DNA from 3 places in the Rhodococcus mengyinensis genome. Region 3 is predicted to be linked to each of the others. Evidence: riboswitches for the same ligand, from Rfam matches in the RefSeq annotation. Region 3 holds a riboswitch; each other region holds the start of a gene.
The links. A riboswitch is a leader RNA that binds a small molecule or an ion and turns the genes downstream of it on or off. The one in region 3 is predicted to bind cobalamin.
Positions count from the first base shown of each region.

Region 1 (3,252 bases), on a different contig from region 3:
ACGACGGAGCCCCAGAACTTGCGGGCGCGAACCTCCCCGCGCCGCGCCGCATCCTTGCGCCAGGTCAGTGCGTTGATGCGATGACCCAGGATCGCGAGCAGCGCCGGGACCGCGGTGAGCGATAGCAGCGCCGCGCTCGCGACCGCGGCCATCGCACCGAACCCGAGCGACTTGATCACGTCCTGCGGAAACACGAGCATGCCCGAGAACGCGCACACGAGAAGCAGACCGGAGAACAGCACGGTGCGGCCCGCGGTCAGGACGGTGCGCCGGGTCGCCTCCGCGACGTCGGCGCCGGACTCCAGTTCCTCGCGGAAACGTCCGACGATGAACAGGCCGTAGTCGATCGCGAGCCCCAGGCCGAGCAGGGACGCCACGTTGATCGCGAACGAACTGACGTCGGTGAACAGGGTCAGCAGACGCAGGGTGGCCAGGGCGCTGAAGATCGAGAGCAGCCCGACGAACACCGGAACGGCCGCGGCCACCAGACCGCCGAAGATGAAGACCAGCAACACGAGAGTGATCGGGAGCGCGATCGCCTCGGCCAGCACCAGGTCCTGTTGCAGCCGGTTGTTGAACGCCACACCCACCACCGAATTGCCCGCGAACTCGGTGTCGATGCCCTCCACCTCGAGCTTCGGCAACAGGTCGTCGAACGTGGCGGCGGTGATCCCGGCGTCGGGGTCGACGGTGATCGCGGCCGACGCCTTGGTGCCGTCCTCCGACACCATCAGCTGCTTTCTCGCCGCGTCCGCGGTCCAGTACGAGGTCACCGAGTACGTCGGCACCTCGGCGGCGAACCGGTCGAGACTCGCGGTGACCTCGGGGCCGATGTCGTCCAGGGTCTTCCCCTCGGGTGCCGTGTAGATGGCGATGATGTCCGGCGTCTGCGGACCCAGGTTGTCCTGGACGATCCGGGCCACTTCGGCGGATTCGCTACCGGGATCGGTGAACCCGCCCGAGCTGAGTTTCGCGAAGACACCGGTGCCCCACACGCCGCTCACCAGAACGGCGACGACGGCGAGGCTCAGGACCCACCATTTGCGTGAAACAACGGTCGAGGCCCAACGTGTCATGCGTCATCTCCGGCGTGTCTGGGGCGGGCAGCTGCGACTGCCGACTGTAGTGCGGATCGGGGTGTCACCGGCGGGGGTGTGACGCGGCTCCCGGCAAATCGTGCATACTCGGCATCGCACTTGCAGCCACACGCACGGGGGAAGCCGGTCCGAATCCGGCGCTGACCCGCAACGGTAGGCCACCAGATCATTTCGGTGGCGAGCCCGATTACCCGACGTGGGGTGTGCGACATCCTTTTCGTCGTGGTCTACGAAGCGGAGTCCTGCAGGCGCCGCACCGGGCGTCTGCTGACTTCTCATTCGTGGCTCTGAGCCGCAATGAGGTTTACATGCACGGTCAGTTGTTCAGAAGTACCGGTCTGGTCACGCTCGCGGTGGCCGCGCTGGTGGCCGCGCTGGTGGTCGCCGGGTGTTCGCGCGGGGAGTCCGTGGGGCAGACCGCTTCCGCAGAATCCTTCGCCGAGCCGGTGTCCGTCACCAACTGCGATCGAACGGAGACGTTCGACGCCCCGCCCCAGCGCATCGTCAGCATGAACGATCACGTCACCGAGGTGCTGATCGAGATGGGGGCCGGCGACCGCATCGTCGGCACAGGGTACGGCGACGCGACCCCGCTGCCCGAGTTCGCGGACGCCTTCGCGAAGATCCCGAAACTCGCGAAGGAATACCCGACCCGGGAGCAGATCCTCGACCTCGACCCCGACCTGGTGGTCGGCGGAATGCGGAGCGCGTTCGACGAGAAGGAGGGGCGGTCGCGCGAATCCCTTGGCGACCAGGGCATTCCCACCTTCCTGTTCTCCGAGTACTGCGGGCAGGGCTTCCCGGACATCGGTCTGCTGCGCAGCGACTACCAGCAGCTCGGCGAGATCCTCGGAGACCCCGACCGGGCGCGGGCGATCACCGACCGGGTGACGTCCGGGTTGCAGGCCGTGCGCGACGAGATCGCGGGCGCCGCCCCGGTTCCGACGTTCTTCTACGATTCCGGCGAGGACGTCCCGCTGACGATCGGCGGTGTGGGAGTCGGCCAGCTCATCGCGGACCACGCGGGTGCGGCCAACCTCTTCGCCGAAGGGGAGAAGCCGTATTCGAAGTCCACCTGGGAGATCATCGGTGAACGCGTCCCGGAGGCGATCGTCGTCCTCGACTACGGCACGACGAGTGCGCAGGCGAAGATCGACTTCCTGAAGTCGCACCCGATCATGTCGACGACACCCGCCGTGAAGGCCGGCCGCTTCGTGGTGGTGCCGCTCGACGACTTCTTCGAGAGCCCGCGCCTGGTGCGGTCGGTGGAGACGATCGCGCGGGCACTTCATCCGGACGACGTCGGCGCGCGATGACTGTCACCGCAGAACGTGCGGCACCACCGGCGCAGGCACCACACCCGGCCCGCGCACGCCTCGGTTTCGCGGGCCTGACGGTGCTGCTCGTGCTGACAACCCTGTTCGTCGTCGGCCTCGCGGTGTCGTTCGGTTCCGTGCGCATCCCGGTCGGCGACGTGTGGGCGATCGTCGCGCACCGCGTGGCCCCCGGCGCATTCGAGTCCTGGTGGTCACAGGCGCGGGAGTCGATCGTCCTCGACTCCCGGCTGCCGCGGGCGCTGACCGCGGCGACCGTCGGTGCGGCGCTGGCCCTCGCAGGCGCCGTGGCGCAGGCGGTGACCCGCAATCCGCTGGCCGATCCCTATCTGCTCGGCGTGTCCTCGGGTGCCGGTTTCGGCGTGGTGGTGGTGACGGTGCTCGGGCTCGGGGTGGGAGCGCTGGGCGCGTTCACCGTTCCCGTCGCGGCGTTCCTGGGCGCGATGGTGCCGCTGTTCCTGTCGCTGGCGATCGGCGGACGGTATCCGCAGCCGACGGCCGTCATCCTCGTGGGCGTCGCGTCGGCGCAGGTGTTCTCGGCTCTCATCACGTTCTCGATTCTGGTCGTCGCGGACGAGCATCAACTGAGTTCGGTGATGTACTGGCTGGCGGGCGGTTTCGGCGACTCGCGCTGGTCGACGGCGATCTTCCCGGCCGTGGCACTCGCGACGGTCGGGGCCGCGATGATGCTGAGCGCGAGCCGCATCGACCTGCTGCAGGCGGGAGACGACGGCGCCGCCGCCCTCGGCATGAACGTGCGACGCTTCCGCGTCGTGCAGTTGCTCGGTGTGTCGATGCTGGCCGGGGCCGCCGTGTCCGTC
Region 1 covers NZ_JBLWIT010000125.1:63,511-66,762, reverse strand. The annotation lists gene ACNJ7E_RS28695 (MMPL family transporter) at 1-1,076, opposite strand, end outside; cobalamin riboswitch at 1,172-1,310, shown strand; gene ACNJ7E_RS28690 (ABC transporter substrate-binding protein) at 1,406-2,413, shown strand; gene ACNJ7E_RS28685 (FecCD family ABC transporter permease) at 2,410-3,252, shown strand, end outside.
Region 1: another riboswitch for cobalamin. It lies ahead of ACNJ7E_RS28690 (ABC transporter substrate-binding protein); the one in region 3 lies ahead of cobN (cobaltochelatase subunit CobN).

Region 2 (3,252 bases), on a different contig from region 3:
GGTATCGGCGACGTCGCGGCACATCACCCCGGAGAGTGGAGTCCACCCCTACCCGGGTATCGGTGCGACACGCTTGCCATCACCCCGCACGAGGGGCACATTGAAATGCACGTCGTCGGCAGGGAGGCACTGTGCGTGAGCAGACACGATCCGGAGATGCGTGGCCGGCGTTGAAGGTGGACGACTGGACGTCGACGCGGAACACCCTGCACATGTGGACTCAGATCGTCGGGAAGATCCGCTTGGCCCACGCACCGCTGATCAACCACTGGTGGCAGGTCCCGCTGTACGTGAGCCCCCGCGGTCTCACGACGTCGACGATTCCGTACGGCACCGACTGTTTCGACATCGAATTCGACTTCGCCGATCATCGACTGATGATCCGCACCAGCACGGGCGGTACCGGGACGGTTGCCCTCGAACCGAAGTCGGTGGCCGATTTCTATGCGGAGACGATGGACACGCTGGCCGAGCTGGGTGTGGCGACGACCATTCTGGCCCGGCCCAACGAGGTGGACCCCGCCGTCCCGTTCGCGGAGGACACGCAGCACTGTTCGTACGACGGTGAGTCGGTGCACCAGTTCTGGCGGCAGCTTGTGCAGGCCGACCGCGTCCTGCACGAGTTCCGTTCCCATTTCATCGGGAAGGTCAGTCCCGTGCACTTCTTCTGGGGTGCGCTCGACCTGGCCTGTACGCGGTTCTCCGGACGAACAGCACCGACTCACCCTGGGGGAGCGCCGAACTGCGGAGATTGGGTGATGGTCGAGGGGTACTCGCACGAGCTGAGCAGTTGCGGTTTCTGGCCCGGCGGTGGGGTCGAAGGTGCGTTCTACGCGTACGCCTACCCGGAGCCGGACGGGTTCGCCGACTACCCGGTCGGGCCCGACGGAGCGTTCTACAGCAAGGAGAACGGGCAGTTCCTGCTGCCGTACGAGACCGTCCGCACCGCAGACGATCCCGATGCCGCACTGCTGAAGTTCCTGCACAGCACGTACGACGCGGCCGCCGAGCGGGGTGCCTGGGACCGGGCCGCCCTGGAGGCGGACCCGGCCCGATGGGACAAATCCCGCTGACGCCCTGTGGGTCAGGCGGCGTTCGCCGGCGCGGGCGCCGTGGCCCGGGTGGCGCGCTCCGTGAGGAACGCGAATGCCAGTCCGAGAACCAGCCACAACGTGGCCTGCGTCGCGAGGGACGACAGCCGGAACTGCCACAGCAGCACTGCGGGGAAGTCGTCGCCCACTTCGTTGACGGTGGGCAGCACGAGGTAGCCGATGGTCACCACCACGAGGAAGGCGAGAACCGGCGCCGCGATTCGCACCGACAGGAATTCCTGCGCTGCGACGGCCTTCGCCGCGAAGACGGAGGCCACCACCGCGAGCAGACCCAGGACGACGGCGGCGAGCCACAGCCAGGTGCGCTGAGTGATCGTTTCGGGGTCTCCGACAGCCGGCGGGTTGGCGGGGTACTTGAAGAACGGCACCGCCTCGATTGCCAACCAGCCCAATGTGGCCAATGTCAGACCGAGCAACGGTCCCGACAGCATCGTCACTCGACGTGCGTAATTCGCGACGACGGCGAAGATCGCTCCCAGAGCCAGGCCCGCGAGGGACGTGGCGAGGAACAGCCCGAAGCGCTGTCCGTCACGGCTGACCAGTGCGTCTTCCTCGTCGTGCGAGTGCCCGGCCGGCTCGGCTGCCTGAGTGGCGTCGTGCGAGTGGACTTCGGCTTCGGCAGCGCTGTTCGACTCTTCGATCGCGATGGCCGCATCGATGTGCGACTCACCGAGGACGAACGCGACACCACCGGCCAGGATGCCTGCGATCAGGCCGGCCAGCAGACCGCGGATGAGGAGTTTCGCGAAGGAATCGGTCAGTGGCATGGCAGACCCAGGAGGTGGCGGCCGTCGTGCATCAGTTCATGCATGTACATGCCACTGCGCGAAATCGCGCCCTGGTCGAAACCAACGAGGTAAAGAGCGAGCATCGCGAACAGAACGATCGCGAAAGAGATGACGGCGAGACGGGTCGTGTCGACCGACGAGCCGGGTGCGTAGGCGAGTGCCATAGTTCCTCCTGGGATTTCGCGTCCCCTAGGTCCAGGCGATGGCCGCAGTATCTGGCTGTCGAGGTGGCTCCCGTGAAGGACTACTCCGATTTACAGTGGCGCGACCGCTCCGGGATTGCACCGGATTCCTGCCGAACCATCGCTTTGTCCTGCGAACTTTTGCACCCGGCGGGCCGTCGTGTCAATCCTCCCGCTCGGCCCAGTCTCTCAGCCCTTGTTCGCTGCCGCGACGTCGAGAACGACCTCGAACTCGAGCAGCGAAGCTCCGGACGCCACCGGCTTCTTCTGCTCACCCGCGTGCGCTTCTCTGGCCGGACCGTCGCGCCACGCCGCGAATGCCTCTTCGCTCTCCCACTGGGTGACGACGAAGTAGCGGTTCTCGCCCTTGACGGGGCGCAGAAGCTGGAATCCGAGGAAGCCGGGGGAGTTCTCCACGGCGTGCGCGCGCGCTGCGAAGCGCTTCTCGAGTTCGGGGCCTGCACCCTCGGGGATTTCGATTGCGTTGATCTTCACCACTGCCATGCGGGCGAGATTACTCCGCTAGCGTCGGAGGGGTGGCAGGTGAGAGTGCGTTGCACGACGAGGGTGGAACGGGACAGCCGATTCTGCTACTGCACGGGCTGATGGGCAGCGCGCGGACCTGGGGGCGGCACGTGCCGTGGTTGCGTGAGCACGGCCACGTCTTCACGTTCGACGCCGCAGGTCACGGCAGGCCCGCACCGTCGCGGTTGACGACGGAAGCGTTCGTGGAAGACCTCGCCGCCGCACTCGCGCCCTTCGCCGAGCCGTGGGTGGTGATCGGCCATTCGATGGGCGCCCTGCACGCGTGGTGCCTGGCGGCCGAACACCCCGCGAAGGTGTCGGCGCTTGTGCTCGAAGACATGGCCCCCGACTTCCGGGGCCGGACCGCCGCGGACTGGGCGGCGATGATCTCGAAATGGCCACAGCCGTTCGCGACGCGGGAGGACCTCTTCGAGTTCTTCGGTCCGGTTGCCGGACAGTACTTCCTGGACTCGTTCGAGAAACGCGCCGACGGCTGGTATCTGCACGGGGACGTCGACACGTTCCGTGACATCTCCGAGGAGTGGGGTGGCAGGCACTTCTGGGACCAGTGGGCGTCGATCACCGTTCCGGCCCTGCTGATCGAAGGGGAGTTCACGATCACCCCCGACGGTCAGATGCGGACCA
Region 2 covers NZ_JBLWIT010000084.1:35,010-38,261, reverse strand. The annotation lists gene ACNJ7E_RS15540 (DUF5996 family protein) at 132-1,073, shown strand; gene ACNJ7E_RS15535 (CbtA family protein) at 1,085-1,879, opposite strand; gene ACNJ7E_RS15530 (CbtB domain-containing protein) at 1,870-2,064, opposite strand; cobalamin riboswitch at 2,088-2,220, opposite strand; gene ACNJ7E_RS15525 (antibiotic biosynthesis monooxygenase family protein) at 2,272-2,586, opposite strand; gene ACNJ7E_RS15520 (alpha/beta fold hydrolase) at 2,619-3,252, shown strand, end outside.
Region 2: another riboswitch for cobalamin. It lies ahead of ACNJ7E_RS15530 (CbtB domain-containing protein); the one in region 3 lies ahead of cobN (cobaltochelatase subunit CobN).

Region 3 (3,252 bases):
GCGAGCACCAGTTCGACCTCGGCGTCGTCGCGGGGGGCCGCACCGAGGATGTGGAGGCCGTCACGGATCTGGACGTCCTTGATCTCGCACAGCCAGCCGTCGACGTGCAGCAGCATGTCGTCGAACACGTCCTCGTCGGGCCGTTCCTCGAGTCCGAGGTCGTGATCCATCTTGGCGGCACGCATCAGCGTCCAGATCTGCTGGCGAATGGCAGGCAGCTTGGACGGGTCGAGCGCGGAGATGTTCGAGTGCTCGTCGAGGAGCTGCTCGAGTCGTGAGATGTCGCCGTAGCTCTCGGCGCGGGCCATCGGCGGGATCAGGTGATCGACGAGCGTCGCATGGGCGCGGCGCTTGGCCTGCGTGCCCTCGCCCGGATCGTTGACCAGGAACGGGTAGATCAGCGGCAGGTCGCCCAGCGCGGCGTCGGTGCCGCACGACGCGGACATGCCGAGCGTCTTGCCGGGCAGCCATTCGAGGTTTCCGTGCTTGCCGAGGTGGACGACCGCGTCGGCGCCGAAACCGCCGGCGGCGGTTTCCGCGGCGATCCACCGGTAGGCGGCGAGGTAGTGGTGGCTCGGTGGCAGGTCCGGATCGTGGTAGATCGCGACCGGCTTCTCCCCGAACCCGCGCGGCGGCTGCACCATCAGCACGAGATTCCCGAACTGCATTGCGGCGATCACGATTTCACCGGCAGGATCCTGCGAGCGGTCGACGTACAGTTCGCCCGGCGCCGGTCCCCAGTGCTCCTCGACGCCCTCGCGCAGTTCCGCGGGCAGCGCCGAGAACCACTCGCGGTAGCGGGCGGCGGAGATCCGGATCGGGTTGCCCTCGAGCTGCTCCGCGGTCAGCCAGTCCGGGTCCTGTCCGCCGGCGGCGATGAGGGCATGGATCAGCGCGTCGCCGTCCTGGGCGGCGAGACCCGGCACGGAATCCGGCCCGTCCGCCGGGCCGAGGTCGTATCCGGCGGTCCGCATCTCGGTGAGCAACCGGATCGCACTGGCCGGGGTGTCGAGACCGACGGCGTTGCCGATGCGGGCGTGCTTCGTCGGATACGCCGACAGCATCAGAGCGATCCGGCGGTCGGATGCGGGGATGTGCCGGAGTCGGGCGTGCCGGACGGCGATGCCCGCCACCCGGGAGGCGCGCTCGGCGTCCGGAACGTAGGTGGAGAGACCGTCGGCGTCGATCTCCTTGAACGAGAACGGCACCGTGATCAGCCGACCGTCGAACTCGGGGACCGCGACCTGGGTGGCGACGTCGAGCGGCGACAATCCGTCGTCGTTGGACTCCCACGACTCACGGCTGCTGGTCAGGCACAGACCCTGCAGGATCGGCACGTCCAGCGCGGCCAGCGCGGCGACGTCCCACGCCTCGTCGTCGCCACCTGCCGAGACCCCGGCCGGCTTGGTGCCGCCGGCGGCGAGCACGGTGACCACCATCGCGTCCGCCCGGCGCAAAGTGTTCAGCAACTCCGGTTCGGCGGTGCGCAGCGACGCGCAGAAGATCGGCAGCGGGGTGCCGCCCGCCGCGTCGACGGCGTCGCACAGCGCCTCGATGTAGCGGGTGTTCCCGGCCAGGTGCTGGGCGCGGTAGTAGAGAACGGCGATCGTGGGGCGCTCCGGGTTCGCAGCGGGAGCGAACGGCGCGACGCCCCAGCTCGGCAGGTGGATCGGCGCCTCGAAACCGTGACCGGTCAGCAGCACGGTGTCCGACAGGAAGTGGTGCAGTTGGGCGAGGTTGTCGGCGCCGCCCTCGGCGAGATAGTTGTGCGCCTCCGCCGACACACCGGCGGTGACCGTCGAGCACTCCATCAGCTCGGCGTCCGGGGCGTGCTCGCCGCCGAGGACCACCACGGGCAGTCCGCTGGCCAGGACCGCGTCGAGGCCCTCTTCCCACGCCCGGCGGCCGCCGAGGATGCGCACCACGACCAGGTCGGCGCCGTCGAGCAGTCCCGGCAGATCCTCCTCGACCAGCAGCCGTGCCGGGTTGGCCCAGCGGTAGTCCGCCCCGCTGGCGCGTGCGCTGAGCAGGTCGGTGTCGGAGGTGGAGAGCAGCAGGATCACGTGTGGAGCCTTCCTGGGGGTGTCGCGCCCCGTGGCAGTGGTTCTGTGCGGAACCGTAGGTCGGAGGACGGCAGGTGAGGGTCTGGCTCGCCCACCGGTTTCGGCGAGCTCACAGTGGCGCGACCGCGCCGGATTTTCACCGGCTTCCTCTCCTGCTGTCGCAAGTGCTGGAGATGCTACCCGGGGCCGGACGTAACCTGGGACCATGGTCGACTCCCGTTCCCGCCCCGATGCATGCCCCGGCGCGCTGCAGGTCCACCAGGCCGCGGACGGTGCGCTCGCGCGGGTGCGCCTTCCCGGAGGTGTGCTGACCTCCCCCCAGCTGCAGACCCTCGCGGAATCGGCCCGCGACCTCGGGAACGGCGAGATCGAACTGACCTCCCGCGGCAACGCGCAACTGCGGGCGGTCCGCGACCCGCGGGAGTTCGCCCGGCGCCTCGCCGACGCAGGTCTCCTGCCGTCGGAGACGCACGAGCGGGTCCGCAACATCCTCGTCTCGCCGCTGACCGGCCGGATCGGTGGTCTCGCGGATCTGCGGGATCTGGTCGACGAACTCGACCGGACGTTGTGCGCGGACTCCGCGTTGGCAGACCTCCCCGGCCGCACCCTGTTCACTCTCGACGACGGGCGCGGCGACGTGTCGGCGCTCGGCGGCGATTTCGGCGTCCATGCGGTCAGCGAGACGGAGGTCGCCCTGGTTCTCGCCGGTCGCGACAGCGGCGCCCGGATCACGACGACGGAATCGGTGGCGGTGCTCCTCGACGCCGCCCGCGTCTTCCTGGAATTGCGCGATCAGCACTGGCGGCTGTCCGAGATCGCCGACGGGGTCGAACGGATCCTGTCGGCATTGACGCTCGCACCGACCGCCGACCCGGTGAGCGGGTTCGACGAGCATCGGGCACCGATCGGATGGCTGGACCAACCGGACGGCAACGTGACCCTCGGCGGCGGTCTCGCGTTCGGGATCCTCGACGCCCGGCTGGCCGAGTTCCTCGCCGCCGTCGAGAAGCCGGTGATCGTCACGCCGTGGAAATCGGTGCTGCTGTGCGATCTCGACGAGTGGTCCGCCGAGCAGGTCGTCCGGGTCCTCGCCCCGATGGGCCTGATCTTCGACGAGAACTCCCCCTGGCTGAACGTCAGTGCCTGCACCGGGCAGCCCGGATGCGAGAGGGCGCTCGCCGACGTGCGG
Region 3 covers NZ_JBLWIT010000131.1:29,062-32,313, forward strand. The annotation lists gene cobN (cobaltochelatase subunit CobN) at 1-2,063, opposite strand, end outside; cobalamin riboswitch at 2,120-2,262, opposite strand; gene cobG (precorrin-3B synthase) at 2,269-3,252, shown strand, end outside.